DNA from 2 places in the Peribacillus sp. QJM3NY_7 genome. Region 2 is predicted to be linked to the other one. Evidence: riboswitches for the same ligand, from Rfam matches in the RefSeq annotation. Region 2 holds a riboswitch; the other holds the start of a gene.
What was found. Region 2 has a riboswitch for FMN ahead of AC0VX1_RS16570 (ECF transporter S component). Riboswitches for the same ligand answer to the same signal wherever they lie in the genome.
Positions count from the first base shown of each region.

Region 1: linked by a shared signal. The riboswitch ahead of ribE (riboflavin synthase) and the one ahead of AC0VX1_RS16570 (ECF transporter S component) in region 2 are both predicted to bind FMN.

Region 1 is NZ_CM149663.1:599,134-610,431, forward strand. It holds gene AC0VX1_RS02890 (molybdopterin oxidoreductase family protein) at 104-2,149, opposite strand; gene putP (sodium/proline symporter PutP) at 2,307-3,776, shown strand; gene AC0VX1_RS02900 (ATP-binding protein) at 3,942-5,219, shown strand; gene AC0VX1_RS02905 (DEAD/DEAH box helicase) at 5,267-6,403, shown strand; gene megL (methionine gamma-lyase) at 6,630-7,805, shown strand; gene AC0VX1_RS02915 (TspO/MBR family protein) at 7,802-8,539, opposite strand; FMN riboswitch at 8,742-8,873, shown strand; gene ribE (riboflavin synthase) at 9,020-9,658, shown strand; partial or broken gene ribB (3,4-dihydroxy-2-butanone-4-phosphate synthase) at 9,677-10,315, shown strand; gene ribH (6,7-dimethyl-8-ribityllumazine synthase) at 10,393-10,863, shown strand; gene AC0VX1_RS02935 (DHH family phosphoesterase) at 11,269-11,298, shown strand, end outside.
Region 2 is NZ_CM149663.1:3,473,170-3,484,467, forward strand. It holds gene AC0VX1_RS16555 (RecQ family ATP-dependent DNA helicase) at 1-775, opposite strand, end outside; gene AC0VX1_RS16560 (YpbB family protein) at 775-1,839, opposite strand; gene AC0VX1_RS16565 (ferredoxin) at 2,129-2,377, shown strand; gene AC0VX1_RS16570 (ECF transporter S component) at 2,505-3,086, opposite strand; FMN riboswitch at 3,251-3,387, opposite strand; gene serA (phosphoglycerate dehydrogenase) at 3,709-5,283, shown strand; gene AC0VX1_RS16580 (GerMN domain-containing protein) at 5,332-6,561, opposite strand; gene sigX (RNA polymerase sigma factor SigX) at 6,527-7,087, opposite strand; gene AC0VX1_RS16590 (ATP-binding protein) at 7,304-9,097, opposite strand; gene AC0VX1_RS16595 (response regulator) at 9,094-9,810, opposite strand; gene ccsB (c-type cytochrome biogenesis protein CcsB) at 10,105-11,283, opposite strand; gene resB (cytochrome c biogenesis protein ResB) at 11,276-11,298, opposite strand, start outside.

The DNA of each region.
Region 1 (11,298 bases), 2.7 Mb from region 2:
GGAATCGCAGATATATAATCCGGAATCGGAGATAAAAATCCGAAAATCGGAGATATAATCCGAGAATCGCAGATATAGTTATAGATTGCTAAACATTTCTTTACTATTGTTGGACTTTTTCAAGATCAACCCGTCCTGAAAAGAAAACGGCGCCATTACCCATATCCGCGAGGCGATCTGGGGTAAGGGAATTGATGTGTTGCTTTGTTTCGGGCGTATTCTGCCACAAGCCTTGGCTGACAAGAACGCCTGGTAACACATTTTCACCGGGAGCAGCGGTAAGCAAGCATTCACCGCGACCGTTCCAGATTCTAACCATATCTCCGGCGGCTATCCCCATTGTTTTGGCATCAGCGGCATTCATGTGCAGTTTCGGTTCCTTTTCCATGGAGATATGTTTGGCATTATTAGAAAAGGTTGAATTCAAGAAATTGTGATTAGGTGCCGGAATGAATAAAAATGGCAGGTCGCTGTCTTTTATGATAGGCGTATATGTGGGCAATGGCTCGAATCCATCCCGCTTCATCCGTTCGGAATAAAGTTCGATTTTACCGCTTGGTGTCGGGAGTTTGCCTGGGAACATCGGCTGCATTTTGGCTTTGACAAATTGATTCCTTGAAAGGGAGTCATAGGTGATGCCTTCCAAATGCGGGTTGTCGGGAAAATCCAGAGCCTGCCGTATCATATCTTCCTCTGAATCTCCAAATGCTTGTTCCCCAAATCCCATTCCAGCAGCCAACAGTTTGAACAATTCAACATTCGATTTCGATTCGCCATATTTTTCGACTACAGGTTTTTGTATTTGGACGTAATTATGCCAATATGAATTATAAAAATCCTCCGTTTCATAAGATGACGTGGCAGGAAGGACGAGGTCGGCAAACATGGCCGTTTCGGTTAAGAATAGATCATGTACCACTGTGAATAGATCTTCCCGCATTAGACCTTCCTGCACCTTATTTGCATTCGGAGCGACAAGTGCTGGGTTGGAGCCGTATACAAACATAGAGCGAATCGGGTTTTCTTTTTCCATAAGAGCTTGGCCGATTTGGTTCATATTAATGGTCCGGGTAGCTTTATTTCGCAATAAATCAGGACGTCTTAAGGCATTTATATTAAAGGCCAGATATCCTGAATTCCCTTTGATGGCTCCGCCGCCTTCCTCCATCCATTGGCCGGTAAGGGCAGGCAGGCAGGCAATGGTACGTACCGCCATGCCTCCATTGTCATGGTGCTGCAGGCCATTGCCTATCCGAACGAATGATGGGCTTGTGGTGCCATACATCCTGGCAAGTTCATATAAGTCATCAATGGGAACGCCAGTTATCGCGGAGACGGTCGCAGGGTCATATTGGCGGACATGTTCGCGCAATTCAGCAGCACCCACTGTGTATTCATCGAGAAAGGGCTGGTCGACTAGATTCTCGGCATAAAGAATATGCATTAATCCGAGGGCAAGTGCACTATCGGTGCCGGGCAGAATCGGAATGAACCAATCTGCCCACTTGCCGGTTTGGTTTTTATGAACGTCAATGACAACTACTTTGGCCCCGTTTTTTCGGGCTTGCTGGGCAAGCGTCACTTGGTGCATATTTGTGCTCACAGCGTTGATGCCCCACATGATGAAAAGCTTCGTATGAATCGTTTCTTCTGGATCGATGCCGAATGAACCACCCATTGTATAGCTGTATCCGACTGAGCCTGCCGCATTACAAATGGAACGCTCGAGCATGCTTGCGCCGAGTTTGTGGAAAAAGCGGCGATCCATCCCCTCGGCGCTGAGGTTGCCCATGTTTCCGTAAAAGCTATAAGGAAGTATGCTTTCCGGTCCATGCATTTCAATCAAGTCTTTCCATTTGGAAGTGATTGTATCAATGGCCTCTTCCCAGCTGATTGGAGCGAAATTCCCTTTTCCTTTCGGACCGATGCGCTTTAATGGCTGTTTTAAGCGATTGGGGTCATATAGGCGGGCAGTCATGTTGCGGACTTTGTTGCAAATATTCCCTTTTGTGACTGGATGATCAGGATCTCCTTGAACTTTAATGATTTTCCCATCTTTTTTGTGCAGCAGTAAACCGCATTGATCAGGACAGTCAAGAGAACAAACAGAGGGAAAGACTCCATCTGGCTGATTGATATAGGATTGCATGGCGTATTCCTCCTAAATGATTTATTCTAATAAAATGAATTTTCTTACTTATATTGAAAGTGAAATCGTTGAAAGGTGCAAGAACTTCTTAACATATGTTTTTTTTTCTGATAAGCTTACAAGATGAAAATTAACCTATAAATAGGAGGATTCATTTTTGGAATATGGAATTATAATATCAATTGCAATATACATGGCAGGTATGCTTTTAATTGGTTATTTGGCCTATCGGAAAACGGCTAACTTAACCGATTACATGCTTGGCGGCCGGAACTTGGGGCCGGCTGTAACGGCATTGAGTGCAGGGGCTTCCGATATGAGTGGCTGGCTGTTGATGGGTCTTCCTGGTGCGATGTACATAAGCGGGTTGAGTGCTGGCTGGATTGTCATCGGCCTGTGTGCAGGCTCTTATTTAAACTGGTTATTCGTGGCACCAAGGCTTCGGACATATACGGAAATTGCCGGCAATTCGATTACGATTCCCGACTTTTTGGGAAATCGGTTTAAAGATGGCTCCCGCGTCTTAAAAGTGGTATCAGCATCGGTCATTTTAATTTTCTTCACCTTTTATACCTCTTCAGGCATGGTGGCAGGCGGTGAGCTTTTCCGTACGGCTTTCAATTTAGATTACCGGTGGGGTATCTGGCTGACGGCAAGCGTTGTTATTCTTTATACATTATTTGGCGGATTCCTGGCTGTCAGCTGGACGGACTTTGTACAAGGTACAATCATGTTCATTGCCTTAATTCTAGTACCAGTTGTCACGATTGTAAATATTGGGGGCTGGGATCCCACCTTCAATGAAATAAAATCGATTAACCCGAATTTATTGCATGTTTTTGAAGGAACATCAACCATTGGCATCATATCTCTTCTGGCATGGGGGCTTGGTTATTTCGGGCAGCCTCATATAATCGTCCGCTTCATGGCGGTCTCATCTGTTAAAGAATTGAAAAGTGCACGGCGAATCGGCATGGGATGGATGATTTTTGCTATTGTTGGAGCGATGTTCACCGGATTGGTGGGGATAGCATATTTTAACCTGACAAATAGTCCTTTAGGGGATAGGAATGCTGAGTCCGTCTTCATCATATTAGCTAAAGAACTGTTTCCATCTTTAATTACAGGCTTCTTGTTGGCTGCGATTTTAGCAGCGGTCATGAGTACGATTGCATCACAGCTGTTAGTATCGGCAAGTGCTCTGACAGATGATTTCTATAAGCAGTTCATTCGGCCGAACGCATCTGATAAAGAATTAGTGCTGGTAGGTTGGTTTGGCGTATTGGCGATATCTGCCATTGCCCTATTATTGGCTTTTAATCCAAGCGGTACGATCCTTAAATTGGTTGGTTATGCATGGGCTGGTTTTGGAGCGGCATTCGGTCCTGTCATTTTGTTAAGCCTGTACTGGAAACGGATGACGAAATGGGGAGCCTTGGCGGGAATGATTGTCGGTACGGCAACCGTGATCGTCTGGGATATGATCGATAGGTTTGCTGAAATATACGAAATCATTCCTGGTTTCATCGCTGGTTCAATAGCGGTGGTCGTTTTCAGCTTACTATCGGCCAAGCCTACAAAAGATATCGAAGAAGAATTCAATCAAGCCATTAAAGACCTCTCTTGATTTATTGAAAATCCAGTAGTAATGCTGCTGGATTTTTTAACGATATAAAACAATGATTACTATATATATGTTACAATATCGATAGAGTCCTTATGTTGAAAACATGAGGGCTTTTTTTGAGTGATTTGGGAATAATAAACCAAAAAACAATACAAAGGAAAAAATATGAACCAATCTCATAAAATTGCATGTAAAGTGGCTTTTATATATATATTCATTGGGGTCTTATGGATTATCATTACGGATTACATCTCTATGACGCAGGCAAGGTCAGATGTTCAGATATATGCAATGTTTCAACATTCCAAAGGGTGGATGTTCATATTCATAACCGGACTTTTCCTGTACTTCATAATCAGGTATTGGACGGGGAAAATGCTGAGGTCCCAACAGGAATTCATTCTGAAGGATGAACAGTATCGGTCGCTGTTCAAGCATAACCCGGATTGTGTCCTTGAGCTGAATCTCGAAGGAAATGTCGTTTCGATAAACCCGGAAGCAGAAAAACTGTTAGGTCATCATAGTGAAAATTTGAAAGGCAAGAATGCGAATCATCTCATCAACTGGAATGAAAGTGATAAAGTAGCTAAATTCTTTCAACAGTCCCTTCAAGGGGAGGCTGTAAAATTCGAAACGACCATACAGAATAGCAGTGATGAACAACGGATAATCCGTGTAACTTTTTTACCGATCATCGTCCACTCGGAAATGCTTGGAGTATATGCCATCGTAAGGGATATCACCGAATTGCGGCGCGAAGAGGAATTGATGATCATGTCTGAAAAGCTATCTGTTATCGGACATCTGGCTGCAGCCGTCGCACATGAGATAAGGAATCCGCTGACATCTTTAAAAGGATTCGTACAGTTAATGGATATGACCCAGGAAGTGAACCCGCTGCATTCTGATATCATGTTGAAGGAAATTGACCGAATCAATATTATTTCAAGTGAACTTTTGGTTCTCGGGAAGAAACAGGATGTCGCATTCTGCAGGATCGATCTTGCCGACAGTTTACAACAGGTATTCACGTTGATGAAAGCAGAAACGAATTTGAATAATATCGAAATGGGGCTAAGGATTAAAACCGCCGAACCGATTTATATTATGGCTGATTCAATTGAACTTAAACAGTTGGTAATCAATATCGTCAAGAATAGCATTGAAGCGATCGAAGATAATGGGGAAATTGATATATCGCTGCAAATCATCGATGGACATGCTGTAGTCAGCGTAAGTGACAATGGCATGGGAATGGGACCCGAGCGCCTTGAACGGATTGGTGAGCCTTTTTACTCGACGAAGGAAAAAGGTTCAGGGATCGGGCTTGCAATTTGCCGGAAAATCGTTCATCGCCTTCACGGGGAAATGGATTTTGAAAGTGAGATAAACAAAGGGACGACGGTTACAATTCGTATTCCGTTGGCTACTGGACAAGAATAAATGGTACTATGAAAGATAGAAAAAGTTTTATATTAAAGGAGAACAATATGAGCGAATTACCTGCATTAATAAACGATAGAAAACCATATATACAAGAAGCCTGGAAAAAGTCCGGATTCGGACAACTTACCCCGATACAAACGAAAGCGATCCCCGTGATTGTCGAGGGAATGGATATCATGGCCGAATCACCGACAGGTACAGGAAAAACATTGGCATATTTACTGCCATTGCTGGAAAAGATTGATCCTGAAAAAAAATCGCCCCAAGCTTTGATTCTGGCATCATCACGGGAACTGGTCATGCAGATCAATGAAGAAATTCGCATTTGGTCAGAGGGAAGCGGCATAATGGGTGCAGCATTCATCGGCGGTGCTAATGTGAAAAGGCAGTTGGACAAACTGAAGAAGCGTCCACAGGTGATTGCTGGAACACCGGGGCGGATTTACGAATTGATTGCCCAAAAGAAACTGAAGATGCATGAAGTTAAGACGATAGTACTTGATGAAGGTGACCAATTGATCATTCCAGAGCATATGGGAACGATCAATAATATTATCAAAACAACACTAAAAGATCGGCAAATCATGGTGTTTTCAGCAACCCTGCCAGAGGAAACGGAAAAAGCGGCCAGGGGATTCATGAATGAACCCGAAATGATCAAGGTCGATAAAAATGAAAAAATGGAATCCAAGGTGGACCATCTTTACTTTGTTGTTGAGAGACGGGAGAAGTCCAAGATTCTCGAGAAAATCACAAGACTTAAAGATGTGAAGGCACTTGCCTTCCTGAATGATATTGCGGAGCTTAGCGTCTTACATGAAAAGCTGAGTTATAAAGGTATTGAAATGGGCGTGCTTCACGGTGAATCCAATAAAGTCGACAGGGAGAAAGCACTGCGTAAGCTTCGTTCCGGAAAATCCCCGATGCTGATAGCAACGGATGTAGCTGCCAGGGGGCTCGATATTAAAGGCCTTACTGCGGTCGTTCATATTGATATGGCTGACAATATCGAACAATATATCCATAGATCCGGGAGAACTGGGCGTGCAGGTGCAGATGGCACGGTCATTTCAATCGTAACGGAAAGAGAAGAGCGAGAGTTGAAAAAAATGGCTCGTGAACTGGAGTTACCATTAACGAGAGTAACCTTCTATGGTGGAAACATCGTAGTCGATGAATGATTCGCAAAAAAGGGACGGCCATGGCGGCTGTCCCTTTTTTTTGGAATTCACGTAAGAATTAAAAATTAAAAGAGGTGCTCAATTTGCAGGATCCAACTGAACAGAATGAAGCTTATTTTTACTAAATTCAGTGTTCATTTATGGGTGATAATCATGAATGAAAACGCTTCCTTAATATGGGTTTTTGACATATGATAGCAATAGACATAGGTTAGGGGGAAACGGTATGACAAGAAAGTATAAACAATTTGAAACGGCAGTCATCCATGAAGGATATGACTCGAAGAAGCATTTGGGAAGCTTGGCAACACCTTTATTCCAAACCTCAACATTCACTTTCGAAAATGCCGAGCAAGGGGAGAGGCGTTTTGCCGGTATCGAAGATGGATATATTTATTCTCGCCTTGGAAATCCAACGGTACAAGTGCTTGAAGAAAAGATTGCCGCACTGGAAGGCGGGGAAGCTGGCCTTGCTTTCGGTTCAGGCATGGCTGCCGTTTCAGCAGTACTTTTTGCGTTAACTAAAACAGATGATCACATCCTCTGCTCACAGGGGGTATATGGTTGTACATTTGGCCTTCTGCAGCTAATGAAAAATAAATACCGGATCACTCATGATTTTTGTGAAATGGATACTGAAGAACAGCTTAGGAAAATGATCCGGCCGGAAACGACCTGCATCTATGTAGAAACCCCGATCAATCCGACGATGAAAATGATTGACTTACAGATGGTGGTGAAAGTTGCGAAGGAATATAATGTGACGGTCGTAGTCGATAATACATTTTCGACGCCCTACCTACAGAGACCGCTTGAGTATGGCTGTGATATCGTCCTTCATAGCGCTACGAAATATCTTTGCGGGCATGGGGATGTCGTTGCGGGACTTGTCGTCGGTAAAAAGGAATTCATGAATCATATGGCTGGGACTACACAGAAAGATATCGGTGGAATCATTTCACCATTCGACGCCTGGCTACTATTGCGGGGGTTAAAGACCTTGCCCGTCAGGATGGACCGTCATTCGGCCAATGCAATGGCAATCTTTCATGAACTTAAGAACCATCCAAAGGTGAAAAAGGTATATTATCCAGGTGATGAAACTTCCCCGGATCATTATATCATGCAAAAACAGATGAAACATGGCGGCGGCCTTATCTCTTTCGAATTGCATGGCACAAAACAGGATGCACAGGAATTTCTCAATAAATTGAATCTAATTAAAATTGCCGTAAGTCTTGGGGATGCCGAAACATTGATCCAGCATCCCGCTACCATGACGCACTCTGCCGTTCCTGAAGATTCACGGGAACAAATGGGCATCAGTGACCAGCTGGTCCGTCTCTCAGTTGGCCTAGAAGCTTGGCAGGATGTATGGCAAGATCTTCAGCAAGCATTTTAGGCTACCATATTCCTTCTACTTTTTATGAATATGGTTATGGATATGATAAAAGTGATGGCAGCAAGGATATAAGAAATGTCCGTGATTACAGGATAGGCGGAGCTATTTCGTATCCCGATGCCTATGAACGCCCAAACGAATACGAGAGGATAGCACCAATCCCGGTTTTTACCTGCGAAGACAAAGGCCAGGATTGTTGCTGCAATCAGCAGGACGATCGTCCAGGTTAAACTGGAAACCCCAAAACCGTCCCATTTGATATAGGTTAGGTAATAAGAAATGTCAGCGATCGTTGCAACACTTACCCAGCCTGTATAGACGGAAAACGGAAATAGGTCGAAAGTAGTGTGTCCCACTTTTTTTATGCTTGTATAAATGACTATTAAAGTAGCCAAAAGAGCAATGATGATGAATACGGATAACAAATAGTGTTCATAGTGCCAAGCTAAAAGCCAAGCGCCATTCAGGACACAGCTTAAAGTGAACCAAGGGAAGGATGCCTTATAAGCAGGGCTGTTTTGATGTTTACTTAAAAACTGCCTGAATACCCAGATGGCGAGAAGGAAATAGATCAAGCCCCATATGGAAAATACATATCCGGCAGGAGTGAAAACGACATGAAGTTTATCGGAAATCTCTCCTGATGTCTGGCCGTTCAATGGCAGGAAATTGGCTAAAAAATTCATCGTGACGACGAACAGATAGAAAATCAGGTTGATGATGGAAATAAGCATTAAGCTTCCTCCTTATATGAAGTTTGATTCTCTAATCCTATTCCACATATTTAGCCTGCCTAACCTTTTTGGAGCACATCGGGGTTAATGGGGATCATTTTTACATAAAGTTAGGAAGTTCCTGTAACAATTGAACCATTTAAGGTTAGAAATTTTACATCTTCACTTTATGGTGATAAAATATTCAAAGATTCATATTATTTTAGTCCTTCGGGGTCGGGTGAAAATCCCAACCGGCGGTGATGAAGAAATTCTAAGCCCGCGAGCCTGTTAAAAGGCAGGATTTGGTGAGATTCCAAAGCCGACAGTACAGTCTGGATGGGAGAAGGACGTGTGGAACCCAAGTGTATACGTACGCCTAATTTTTCGAAAATGAAAATATTAGGCTTTTTAGGTATACAATTTTTTTCACTCATTTCTCCTGCTAACCCCTTAGGCCATCCTAAGGGGTTTTTTATATTTTATAAAAGGGGGAAAAACATGTTTACGGGAATCATTGAGGATATCGGTACCGTACATTCCTTGAAAAAAGGAAAAAGCAGTATGGAGTTATCGATTCGTTCTGAAAAAATCCTTGAAGATGTGCATCTGGGGGATAGTATTTCAGTCAACGGGGTCTGCTTAACGGTAACGTCCTTCACGAAAAGTTTATTTACGGTCGACGTGATGCCGGAAACGGTCAAAGCTTCCTCGATCCGGACGTTAAAATTGGGATCACCTGTTAATCTCGAACGAGCCATGAGTGCACAGGGAAGATTTGGCGGTCATTTTGTTTCAGGTCATATCGACGGAACCGGAACGATCATAAAAAAAGAACGGAAAGAAAATGCCGTATATTATGTAATCCAACTGGAAGAAGGGCTTAGTGCCTTTTGCATTCCAAAAGGTTCCGTGGCCATTGATGGAACAAGCTTGACGATATTTGGGATCGAAAGGAACCTTTTGACGGTATCATTGATTCCATTGACTCATCAGGACACCATATTGGGACAAAAAGCGGCTGGCGATATCGTTAACATCGAAAACGACATGATTGGGAAATATATAATACATCAAATGAAAAATGGCAATCCAAAACCAGGACTGAATTTAGAGTTTTTGGCAGAGCATGGATTCTAATAAAAGGGCGGTGTAATGATGTTCCATACAATAGAAGAAGCAATAGAAGATTTGAAGGCTGGCAAGGTAGTAATCGTGTCCGATGATGAAGACCGTGAAAATGAAGGGGATTTTGTAGTGTTGGCCGAAAAGGCGACACCGGAAGCGATTAATTTCATGGCGACTCATGGACGTGGTTTGATTTGTACGACCATCACTGAACAACTGGCGGCAAAATTGAAACTGCATCCTATGGTAGGCGAAAATACCGATCATCATTGCACTGCTTTTACGGTAAGTGTCGATCATAAAAGCACCTCTACAGGAATCAGTGCTTTTGAACGGTCCTTGACCATCCTTGAGCTTCTTAATGAAGATTCGGTCGCAGAAGATTTCCAAAGGCCTGGTCACACTTTTCCGATAGTCGCTAAAGAAGGCGGCGTATTAAGAAGGGCAGGACATACGGAGGCATCGGTGGACTTGGCGAAGTTATGCGGTGCCGCTCCAGCCGGTGTAATTTGTGAGATCATGAATGAAGATGGATCGATGGCCCGCGTATCCGATTTAGAAGTCATCGCTGATAAATTTAACCTGAAGTTCATTACGATAGCCGATTTGGTTCGGTATCTTCAACATAATGATCCAATCGGGAAACAGGAACTTGAAATGAACATCCCGAAAGCTTGAAAGATTTTTAAGGAATGAAATCTTAACATGAAAAAATTATTGTTTTTAAAAATTAGGAGGAATTAGACATGGGGAAAACTATTGAAGCACAATTAATCGGATCAGGATTGAAAGTAGGAATCGTGGTAGGAAGATTTAATGAGTTTATCACAAGCAAGCTTTTAGGAGGGGCAATGGATGGCCTTAAGCGTCATGGCGTTGATGAGAATGATGTTGACATCGCGTGGGTCCCGGGTGCTTTTGAACTTCCGTTAATTGCTAAGAAACTTGTGAATACAGGTAAATATGATGCGGTAATCGGTCTTGGAACGGTAATCAGGGGTGCTACTTCACATTATGATTATGTCTGCAATGAAGCAGCTAAAGGCATGGCTTCCGTTTCTTTGGAAACAGGTGTACCGGTTATCTTCGGTTTGCTGACAACTGAGAATATTGAACAAGCCATTGAACGTGCTGGAACAAAATCAGGTAACAAAGGCTATGAAGCGGCCGTTAGTGCAATTGAAATGGCCAACCTTGGAAAATTGATTGAACAGTGATTTCACATAAGGAAGCCGCAGGGAATGACATTCCTGCGGCTTTTTTTTGATGTGCCGGATCGTGGTCTGATTGAGTCAACTTTCTTCAACCATCTGGCAATTCTTTAAAGTTCGTAAAGTTAGCCATTGATCGATTAGCTAATGCTGCTCTTCGACACTCACCGAAACTCCTTCACTGGAAATACCCCGATTTCAAAGTAATGTGTTTTTTCATTATTTATTATTATAAATTATGGGGAATTAGGAATCATTAGGAAATTCATCGAAAAAAAAACGAACAAAAGCGTCACGTAATGGAAGCATGATAAAATATGCAGATATGATTATGCTACAATTGTAAAGATTGCAATTGAAATTCATGTCTTTAGGGAAAAGTAAATTTATTAGTTATTAGGAGGGGTTTGTGTGTACCATCTCTTTACACATAATGATTTG
Region 2 (11,298 bases):
GATAATAATTGACACTATCGATCCCGTTATCCTGTAAAAAACCAGCGACTGATTCCGCCACTTTTTTAGAGGAAAAATAAATAATTCCGCTTCCGGTAAATTTCCTGACAAGCTCCAGCACACGGGCTAGCTTCTCATCGTAGCTGAACATTCGCTCGATAATAATGGCAATATTTTCACGATCAACCGATGAAACCATTTCCTCGGCCTGCCCAATGTTAAGTTTAACAACGATGTCCCTCCGGACCTCATCGGTTGCAGTTGCCGTCAGGGCAAGCGTCAACGGATTATTCAGCTCACGCCTCACTTCTCCTAAATTCAAATAATCCGGACGGAAATCGTACCCCCATTGTGAAATGCAGTGTGCTTCGTCTATGACGAACAAACCTATTTCTATGGATTTCAAGGATTTTATCACACCATCGATGCTCAGCATTTCAGGAGATAAAAAGATAAATCGATAACTATGTAACCGATCGAAAGCTTTCCTTTTTTGATTAAGCGTCAAAAAAGAGTTGAGGGTCAATACACTTTTTTCGCCGCTCATCTTCAGCTGATCCGCTTGATCCTGCATTAAAGATAATAACGGGGAGACAATTATGACAGTCTTATTCACCAGATAAGCAGGCAGCTGATAACATAATGATTTACCTGACCCGGTTGGGAGCATCGCTAATGTATGACGGCCGGACATCAATGATTCAACCACTTCCTTCTGTCCAGGACGGAATTCATCAAAACCGAATTTTTCTTTGAGGACTCGTTCTATGTTCATCATCTCTCACCTATTTTCGCAAGTACAAGTCTTATTTGGAAAAAGCTTATTTGTTTATTATCGACCATCTGCTTGATAGCTTTAAGCTTTTTTGTACCAAGTTCCTTAATCGCTTCAGCGATTTCCTTCTCATCCTCGATTGTCACATAATCGGAAATCGGAAAATCCTTTTCCGATAAAACAATTTCTACGAGGTGATCTTCGATGGTGTTGACTTTCAATCTGCGGATTTCAGCTATTTCACCGAGGTTTTTCCCTTCCTGGATGTATCGTAAAGTAGTCTTTGTAGATTGTGTCAAATGAGGATTACCACTTCTTTTCCAATCATTGGTTAATGAGGATAAGAGAGGGTAATCACCACCCGTTTCCATATCTGCAAGCATTTGATGCAATGAGTCAAGGAATGTATAGCGAACATACTCTTCTTCCGTATTTTTCCTTTTGGCAATCTGTTCAAACGTTAGACCAATCCTGTTTATCCCGGTCAATTTCAAAATGAAAATGTCTCGTTTCATATCACTTTGATTTTCTAAAAGGGATACCAGTTCATCATATAAATGTTGGGCAATCAACGCTCGATCCTGACGATTGGCATGTAAAAATTCCTTTACGAAGAATTGAATTTTGGGATTTCGTTGTATCGGATAAAAACGTCTTTCATTGTGGACAATATGGGATATGGTTTGAATGAGTAAATTTAACCTTCCCCAGAAAACAGGGGTGATATTGTGATACTTCCAACCATTTAAATACTCCGGAAAAGGATTATTTTTAAAGTAATCGTCCAACATTCGTTCACCTTGCAAACTAATTTCATATGCATCCTGTTTATCCGTTAAATTAATTAAGTCATGCTTAAGTGAATGTTCAATGTTTTGATTTAATTGCTGACGGGTAAATCGAGGTATTGTCCCAAAAATATCCGTTAACCCGAATAAATGGGCATCTTGGATGGTTTGTGACGATTTCTTACCCTGCAGCATATGGTATATAGCATAAATGGAGCGCTCACCTTGAAATTTTTTTATCGCATATAGAATGATGGCCTGTAGATAATTATTCATGGGACTCACATCCTTGTTTCATTTAACCAATAAACCCATTGTAACAAAAATCTGCAAAAACCGCCGTTATTATTGATGAATACAACGGAAATTATGTGACTAAATGACGAAACATGGAAAGGACCAAGTTAATTTTTCCGATGTTTTTCGTTGACATTCAGCTACATGATAGTTATTATCAATACAATTTCTATTGAAAAGTTTGGCATTCGGTCTTACAATAAGAAAGAGATAATAATCTGAAATACAAGATTATCAGTTGTTAATCAACTTAGGAGGGGTTATATTCATGGCTAAATTTACTATTGTGGATAAAGAAACATGCATAGCTTGTGGAGCTTGCGGAGCAGCTGCACCAGATATATATGATTATGATGACGAAGGGATTGCATTTGTTACCCTTGACGATAACGAGGGAATCGTTGAAATTCCAGATGTACTTATAGACGACATGATGGATGCATTTGAAGGATGCCCAACGGATTCCATCAAAGTTGCTGACGAGGCATTTGACGGAGATGCACTAAAATTCGAATAAAGGTACAAGCCATTTTCAATCGAGAATGGCTTTTTCTTTTGGCCAATGCACATACCAAAAAACAGGCATAAAAAAAACAACCGGATATGGATATCCGGTTGTTTTTTCATATCTATCGTCAATGCCATTAAGCATTTTTATATAATGTTTGCTTATTGATCCATGTCTGTAATTTAATGAACAGCAACATGAATACAGATGTGATGAGCACGCCTTTAATCACGTTGAAAGGCAAGATTGCCGTCGTAACGAACTTTCTTGACTCGGGCGCCGACATGGCATCCCATCCCATAAAGAAGGTATAAGCCGGTAAAAAGACAAAATAGTTTAATACGCTCATGAATACTGCCATGGAAACTGTTCCCGCAAGTAAGGCGAACGTCATTCCTTTTTTTGAATTGATTTTCTGAAATACATAATAAGTCGGCAAGACAAACAGTATTCCGGCTATAAAGTTAGCGATATGCCCCACAGGCACAGCAGTCAAGGTCCCTGTCATGACTAAATCCAATAGGTTTTTAATGAACTCGACTAGAATTCCAGCCATCGGACCGAAAATCAATGCCGCCATCAGTGCTGGTATGTCGCTAAAATCAACATTGAGAAAAGGCGGGAATCCTGGAAACGGGAAATTTAAAAGCATCAATAAATACGAAATGCTTCCCATCATGGCAAGTGAGACCATTTTTTTCACTTTGTTCTTTTTCATAGTTCTCTCTCCTTCTTTTCCGATCTACCTGAAAAAGAGGTTAGGATTCCAAAATATGTTGATGTTCAATAAAAACCCTTTAATTCCAATGGAATTAAAGGGATAAATTAAAGGTTACATCAAACAAACGTTCAGCAAATAACTGTTGAAACGCACTAAGGAACCTCCATCTTCTCCCATCCAGACTATACTGTCGGCTTTGGAATCACACCAAATCCTGCCTTGTAAGGCTCGCGGGCTTAGAAGTAGAAATTCCTTCATCACCGCCGGTGGGGAATTGCGCCCCGCCCCGAAGATAGACCTATAAAATTTTTTATACTTCCCATTATATCTGAAATGCCTTTTTTTTGATAGCATTTTTTCTCATTTGATGCATGTAGGATGAATATCGATTGTCGCAGTGAACGGCTTAAAACAAACAGCGGATTTACAATATGGCAATTCGAAAATTTTTCGCAAAAGGAGCGAAGCTATTTATATCGCCACCTTAAACGGATGATCAGTTGAAAATCATTTGTTTAAGCGCTTTCATTCAGATATGCCAAATTGACATTATCAGCATTTCAATTGTAAAATTAACTGAAATTTAAGATAACTTTTTTCCTTAGGAAGGTGTTTAGACGTGTATCGGATTTTAGTAGCAGACGCCATTAAACCAGAAGGACTTGGACCGCTTTCAGAAGCATCCAATATTCAGCTCACTCAGAAGACCGTAGAGGAAGCTGCAAACGAACTTGATCAGATCGATGCAATTCTTGTGAGAAGTGCAACAAAGGTTTCGGAAGATTTAATGAACCGTATGCCGCAGTTGAAAATTATAGCCCGCGCTGGTGTCGGTGTTGATAACATAGACATCCCCGCAGCGACAAAACGCGGGATTGTCGTGGTTAATGCACCTGACGGCAACACCATTTCAACAGCTGAACATACATTCGCGATGATGGCTTCATTAATGCGCCACATTCCGCAAGCTTATGCTTCATTGAAAAATGGGGAGTGGAAACGTTCTTCATATACGGGAACTGAACTTCGTGGAAAAACATTAGGCATAGTTGGCTTTGGACGCATCGGAGGGGAACTTGCCAAACGTGCTAAAGTGTTTGGCATGGATGTCATTGTCTATGACCCGTTCCTGACTGTAGATCGTGCAAAGAAAATGTCCGTAACGGCCCTGCCATTGGATGAATTGCTTCCTAAAGCAGACATCATTACTGTTCATACACCACTAACGAATGAAACTAGAGGATTAATTAATAAAGAAAAACTGCTTACCTGTAAAAAAGGGGTTTATGTACTGAACTGCGCCCGTGGTGGAATTCTAGACGAAGATGATTTATATGAAATGTTAGTTCAAGGGCATGTTGCAGGGGCGGCACTGGACGTTTTCGTCGAAGAACCTCCACTTGGCCATAAACTGCTGGAACTGGACAGCGTCATTGCTACACCGCATCTAGGCGCTTCCACGAAAGAAGCCCAATTGAATGTCGCCGTACAGGTTGCCCAAGAAGTTTTGACCTATTTCGAAGGAAATCCAGTCTCAAGCTCAATCAACCTTCCAGCCATATCTAAAGAAGTGTTTGAAAAGGTACAGCCATTCCATCAACTTGTTCAGCAAATGGGATCGATTGCTTCCCAGTGCATGAATGAAGGAATTCAGGAAATCTCCGTTACATATGCAGGAGAATCTTTGGATTTCGATACCGCGATTCTTACAAAAAGTTTAATCTCCGGCTTTTTAAGATCAAGAGTCGATGCATCAGTCAATGAAGTGAATGCCTTGTTGATCGCAAAAGAGCGTGGCATAACCATTGGTGAAAAAATCTCTACGGACTCATTAGGTTACTCGAATTTGATCAGCCTTAAAGTAAAAGGTGACAACCGAGAATTAACAATAAGTGGGACCTATATCGAAAATTACGGTTCTCGAATTGTAAGTTTGAATGGTTTCAAAATCGACTTTCACCCAGAATCGAATTTACTTTATATCCAGCATACCGATAAACCCGGTGTAATCGGTAACGTAGGTAAGGTCCTGGGTGATCACGGAGTGAATATCGCCACCATGCAGGTTGGCCGAAAAGAAGCTGGCGGTGAAGCCATCATGGTTTTGAGCTTCGATTTACCATTAGAAGACAACATGAAACAGTTTTTAATGGAAACAGAAGAAATTACGTTCTTGGCCCGTATTTCATTATAAGAAGAAAAAAGTGCCCGCAGCGCGGGCACTTTTTTTCTGTTAATGCATTCAATTCACTTGGTTCGGTGCTTCGGGCACCATTATGTCTTCAGTTAAATTCAGCTTTCCCACCTCTTCAATAGGAGCATTTTCAAACTTCACTTTTTCAAAACCAAAATCCTTAGCTATGAAGAGTATGGCTTCTAAAGCTTGAAGGGTTTCCTCACTATTTTCAATAACAGCTTGATCTGATAGGTGAATAGTCACAAGATTTCCATTAGTGCTTATCCTTTCCCATTTCAGGTCATGGGGGATTGCAGGTGAAATTCCCTCGATGTCCGCCTCCCCTTTTCCGGCTTGAAGCGCCTCCTCAAAGTCCCGATAACCCATATTGCTTGGAACAAGGAAACTTGGAGATGACTCATCCCTTTGATAAAGAAGGTATGTGCGTTTTTTTTGATGAGGTATATCCACCTCCTTTAAATATCCCGCATGCGCAAACCTGGCACCTTGCTTACCTTCTGTGGAAAATGTCATTTTCTCTATATTGTTATAGGAAAGCGTTTCTTCCATCGAATGGAGAAAAAGTGTATCTTCAGCCAACAGTCGGCTTTTTTCTGGAAAATCGATATGGGCAGTGTTTATATCGTTTCCTTGGCTAATCTTTATATCAAGCGGAAAATAGTCAGATAGCCCATATTGCGCTTCATCAATATCGGACATTTGATTAACTAACTGATTCAGTGTATCACTTTCATCATGATGTTTAAGTTTAATTGAAATGGGAACGATGAAATTCATTTGATCATCCGGGACACCCATCGTAATGATCGAGGCATTTTTAAGGTCATCCTGGTAGATCGCTTGTTCAAATGTTTTTTCCTTTTCCCCTTTTCGCGGTTCCATTTCTGAAAACTTGTCCTTGGATTCGATTTTCGCTTGGTTACTCGAAAACTCTTGAGCTTCCTGTTTATCTTCTGAGGGCTTTTCTTGGTTACTTGAATCCTTCCGTTCAAGATCTGCCATTTCCTTACTTTCAGATAGAGATAATTTCCCACTGCTGCCGCTGTCTTCTCGACTTGTCGTTCCTTTTTTTTCAATAATGAACGATGATGCCAAAACAACCATTAAGAATAAGGAGGCAACACCCGCGAACAGAGGTATCCAGTGTTTCTTCTTCTTTTTCTTTTTATCATGTATTCTCGCATACACCTCTGCCTTGGTCCGGTCATCTTTTAATGTCGGAAGCTCGCGCAGCATGTCTTCAATTTCGCTTTCTTTCCAACGGGATCTCCTCAATGCGGTGGCCCTCCTTTCCTGATAAATCTTCCATCAACTTTTTAATGGCCTTCAAAGCTCGGTGCTGGGTCGTTTTTACCTTACTTTCACTCCAATTCAATACTTCAGAAGTTTCCGTAATGGACAATCCCTGAATATATCGTAAAATGATCACGGATCTTTGATTCGTGGTACACCGGTTTAAGCATTGGTAAATATCTTGGATTTCATCGTTCTTGATAGCCACTTCCTCGGGAATGGGCTCTTCATCTTTCAGCAATTGCCTATCCCAATCAAAATTAGGAAAGATTTTGTCTTTCCAACCTTTTTGTTTCCGAAAGTGATCAATCGTCACATTTCTGGCAATCGAATACATCCACGTTTTTTCACTGCTTTTTCCTTCGAAGCGTTCATAGGCCTTCATCACCCGGATATAGACCTCCTGAACAAGGTCTTCGGCGGTTTCTCGATTTTTAGTCATATAGAAAATGAATTGATATATTTCCTGATGATATTTTTCATAAAGATCGTGGAAAACGGAATCCATCATTTCCCCACATCCGTTCATAAATATAGTCGTCAATCCTAAACAAAAGTTACATACTTCGGCTTTAATCTTATTATAAAATTCCGTTAATTTCCACATATCAGGTACTTCTTATTTTGTGTCCTAAAAAAACAAAGACAAGTTGGAAAGAAATCCAATTGCCTTTGTCTTCGCAGTTCTTTATGAAACAAGATTATCTGGCGATCCACCTGTCATTCATTCAGCGTTTTCCATAATTCGAGGCAAAATGATACTGAATGTCGTCCCTTTATTAGGTAAACTGTTTACCGAAATGTACCCATCATGGGCATTGATTATATTTTTTACGATTGCCAAACCCAATCCGGTACCCGAACGGCCGCGGGTCCTTGCTTTATCCGCTTTATAAAACCTCTCGAATACAAAAGGCAGATCCTCTTCGGGAATTCCAGATCCAGAGTCCCTCACATCAATGATCAGTCCCCTTCGATCACTTGTCCTCTGAATGACATCAATGTTACCGCCTGGGGGAGTATGACGAATCGCATTATCAATTAAATTGGTCAAAACCTGTTCAATACGGTCCGGATCGAAATGCCATTGAATCTTATTGTCTTGCAGGCTGGCAGATATTGTAATCCCTTTTTCTTTAGCCAGCCCAGAAAACTTACTTGTAATCCTCTTTAAATATGGAGAAACGGGTACACATTCATAGCTAAGATTCATTTTACCCGATTCCAATTTAGCTAGATCGAGTAGATCATTGACTAAACGTCCCATTCTTAAAGATTCATCATAGATGATGCGGGCCATTTCCACCTTTTCCTCTTCACTGCCCGCAATGTCATCTACAATCGCTTCACTATATCCTTGCAACATTGAAATCGGGGTCCTTAACTCATGGGAGACATTCGCTATGAAATCAGTCCTGAGTTTGTCCATACGTCTTTCATCACTCATATCCCTTATGATGGCCACCGCTCCCCGTATATTGTCGCCATTTGTATATAGCGGACTGACAATCAATCCCCAATTACGGCCCTGCAAGGTAATTTCACCGACTTGTTCCTTATCGAAGGACTCAGATTCATCAAAAAGATTCATCAAAACCAAAGGGACATTCACATTATCTTCCCGGTTATAGCCCTTTTCAAAATACCAGGATTGCAGAAACCTTTCCGCTGGCGGATTCGTTTCAAGAATTGTGCCGTCTTTATTGAAGGTGATGACCCCATCTGCCATACTGCTAAGAATGCTGGAGAGATGTTCCTTTTCCTGACTAAGTGCATTCATGTTGAATTTCAGTTGCTTTCTCATCTGATTAAACGCTATGGCCAGCTCACCGATTTCATCTTGAGTCAGTATTGGAACCTTTGTATCAAATTTCCCCCGGGCAATCGCTAGGGCGGCTTCCCTCATCTTCACCAATGGAGCATTGATTCTTGTAGATAAAAAGAAAGCAAAAATCGTTGTCAAAATAATGGCGATGCCTGCTGCCAATAAAATGAACTGTGTAGTGGATTTTGTGGTTTCTTCCATGGACTCCAACGATTGAAATAGGAACACTTCATCCTGTTCCCCATTCAATTCAAGCGGAATGCCTACCACGATTGCGGATAAGCCCTCGTTTCCCGCATCATCCGATAGCGCCATTTCCTTTTTTACAGTCTTTCTTTCCGTAAAAACCTTGATCAATTCGGGGTCATTTTTAATGAGTTCCGGCGTGATTTCAAACTCATTATCTCCACCGATGGATGAGAATACCATTTTGTCATCATTAAGAATGATCATTTTCGTTTCATTGCCTATTAATTCCGAAGCTATTTGTAATACCTCATTGCTGGATCCCTGATGTTCATTGGTCACCTTAATGATTTGTTCAGCCGTTTTGGTTAAATCATTTTCAATATTTTCAATTTGGAAATTCTCAAAGAATTCGACCAGCAGAACGGTTAAAACAATTAATACAAACGACACGAGCAATAGGATCGTTGCCCATAGCTTCCCTACAACACTGCCCCATAGCATCAGTCATTAATGACTTCGAACTTGTAACCTACACCCCAAACGGTCACAATCATCTTGGCTGCGTTTTCGGATATGCGGTTTAATTTTTCACGCAAGCGTTTAACATGCGTGTCTACAGTTCGAAGATCTCCAAAGAATTCATAGTGCCATACTTCTTTTAACAATTGCTCCCGGTCAAAAACCTTATCTGGGGATTTCGCCAAGAAATATAACAATTCATATTCTTTCGGTGTTAATGAAACCTCTTTGTTATCAGCAAGTACACGGTGGGCATCATTATCTATTGTTAGATGCGAGAAGACGATCACATCTTTTGCCGTCGTTTCCGTCTGCATGTAACCTGTGCTTGAAGAGCGACGCAATAAAGCTTTAACCCTTAACACGACTTCACGGGGACTGAACGGCTTTACGATATAATCATCAGTCCCCACTTCGAATCCTTGAACACGGTTCACTTCTTCCCCTTTAGCCGTCAGCATGATAATTGGAGTCGTTTTCTTTTCCCTTAATTCACGGCAAACTTCGATTCCATCTTTCCCAGGCATCATAATATCCAATAAAATTAAATCATAATCATTTTCAAGGGCTTTTGTTAAAGCCATATCTCCATTTTCAGCTTCATCGATTATGTATTCTTCCCTTTCCAAATACATCTTTAGCAGCCGGCGGATTCTTTCCTCATCATCCACCACGAGAATTTTAATAGCGTTATACATTATGTAATCAGCCTCCTATCATATATTCTACAAAATGAATACTTCCATGACTAATACTTTCTCCTTACATCGTACGATAAAGAACCGATTTCACAAGGCTTCCATGAACCTTTCACCATTTTGTCACAAAAAAGACTCCGACCGCCCATCAAGAATGGATAATTGCTATTTCACCGAAATATTCCCATTGAATGGGATTTACAGAAAAAGGGATCATTTTCTAGAAAAATCGATAAGCCAACTCTCGACGTTTCTATCAAAAGACCCCCTTCATCTAAACATTACAATACAGAATCAAGCATATGAATGCAAACCAGCAATAACAAGATTGACGAAAATCAGGTTAAACATGATGATGGCAAAACCGATGACGGCAAGCCAAGCCGATTTTTCCCCTTGCCAGCCCTTTGACATCCGCAGATGCAAGAAAGCCGCATAAAACAACCAAGTAACCAATGCCCAGACCTCTTTCGGATCCCAGCCCCAGAATCGTGTCCAGGCCACTTGGGCCCAGATCATTGCAAAAATGAGGGCACCGAGTGTAAAGATCGGAAAACCGATAAGGACCGAACGATAACTAATCTCGTCCAATAAATTCAAATTCACATTTTTAACGATCGGTTTAATCAAAGCTGCCACTCTTTTGCGAGCAATCAACCTTATTAAACCATACAGGACGAGTCCCATGCCGAATGACCAAAGAACAGTATTCAGTTTCTTGGCATTGATCAGTGCAGGCATGTCCACCAACGGTTCAAATCGATCCGTCTCGATGAGTTTCCCTTCATTGGGACCTACCAATGCCGGCAGGTTGAATTCCTGTTTGACTTCGGCACCTTTTTTATCGACCCAATCAAAATTCGCCTTATAATCCATGGCAGCAAAAGAAGAAGTGATGATGACGAAACCGATGGTGCAGACTAATGTGAACATGATGACTTCAAGCCAGAACGTTCTTTTGCTTGATTGTGTCTGATCAACGAACTTGATTAAATAAATGATGGCAGTAACGAAACTTATGGCAAGGATTGACTGTCCTGCCGCTGCAGTCGTTACATGAATATGGAGCCAATCACTCTGCAAAGCAGGGATGAGTGGCGAAATTTCTGTAGGGAACATACTTGCATAAGCGATTATCAATAATGCTATCGGTAAAGCGAATAGCCCAAGGGCAGGTGTTTTATAAAGAAAATAAATTAATATGAAAGCACCGACCAGCATCATTCCGAAAAAGGTCGTAAATTCAAACAGGTTACTTACCGGGGCATGCCCGGCAGCAATCCATCTAGTGATGAAATACCCAATTTGCGCCGCAAACCCGATAATGGTGACGAAAATGCCCAGTTTTGCCCATTTGTTTTGTTTCTTTTCCTCCGCACCGCGTTTATCCTTGATCGATCCCCCGAATAAAAAGGTAGCGATCAGATATAAAATGAAAGCTGCATATAAAAGGTTACTGCTTAATTCAGCCATTTAAAACTTCCCCCT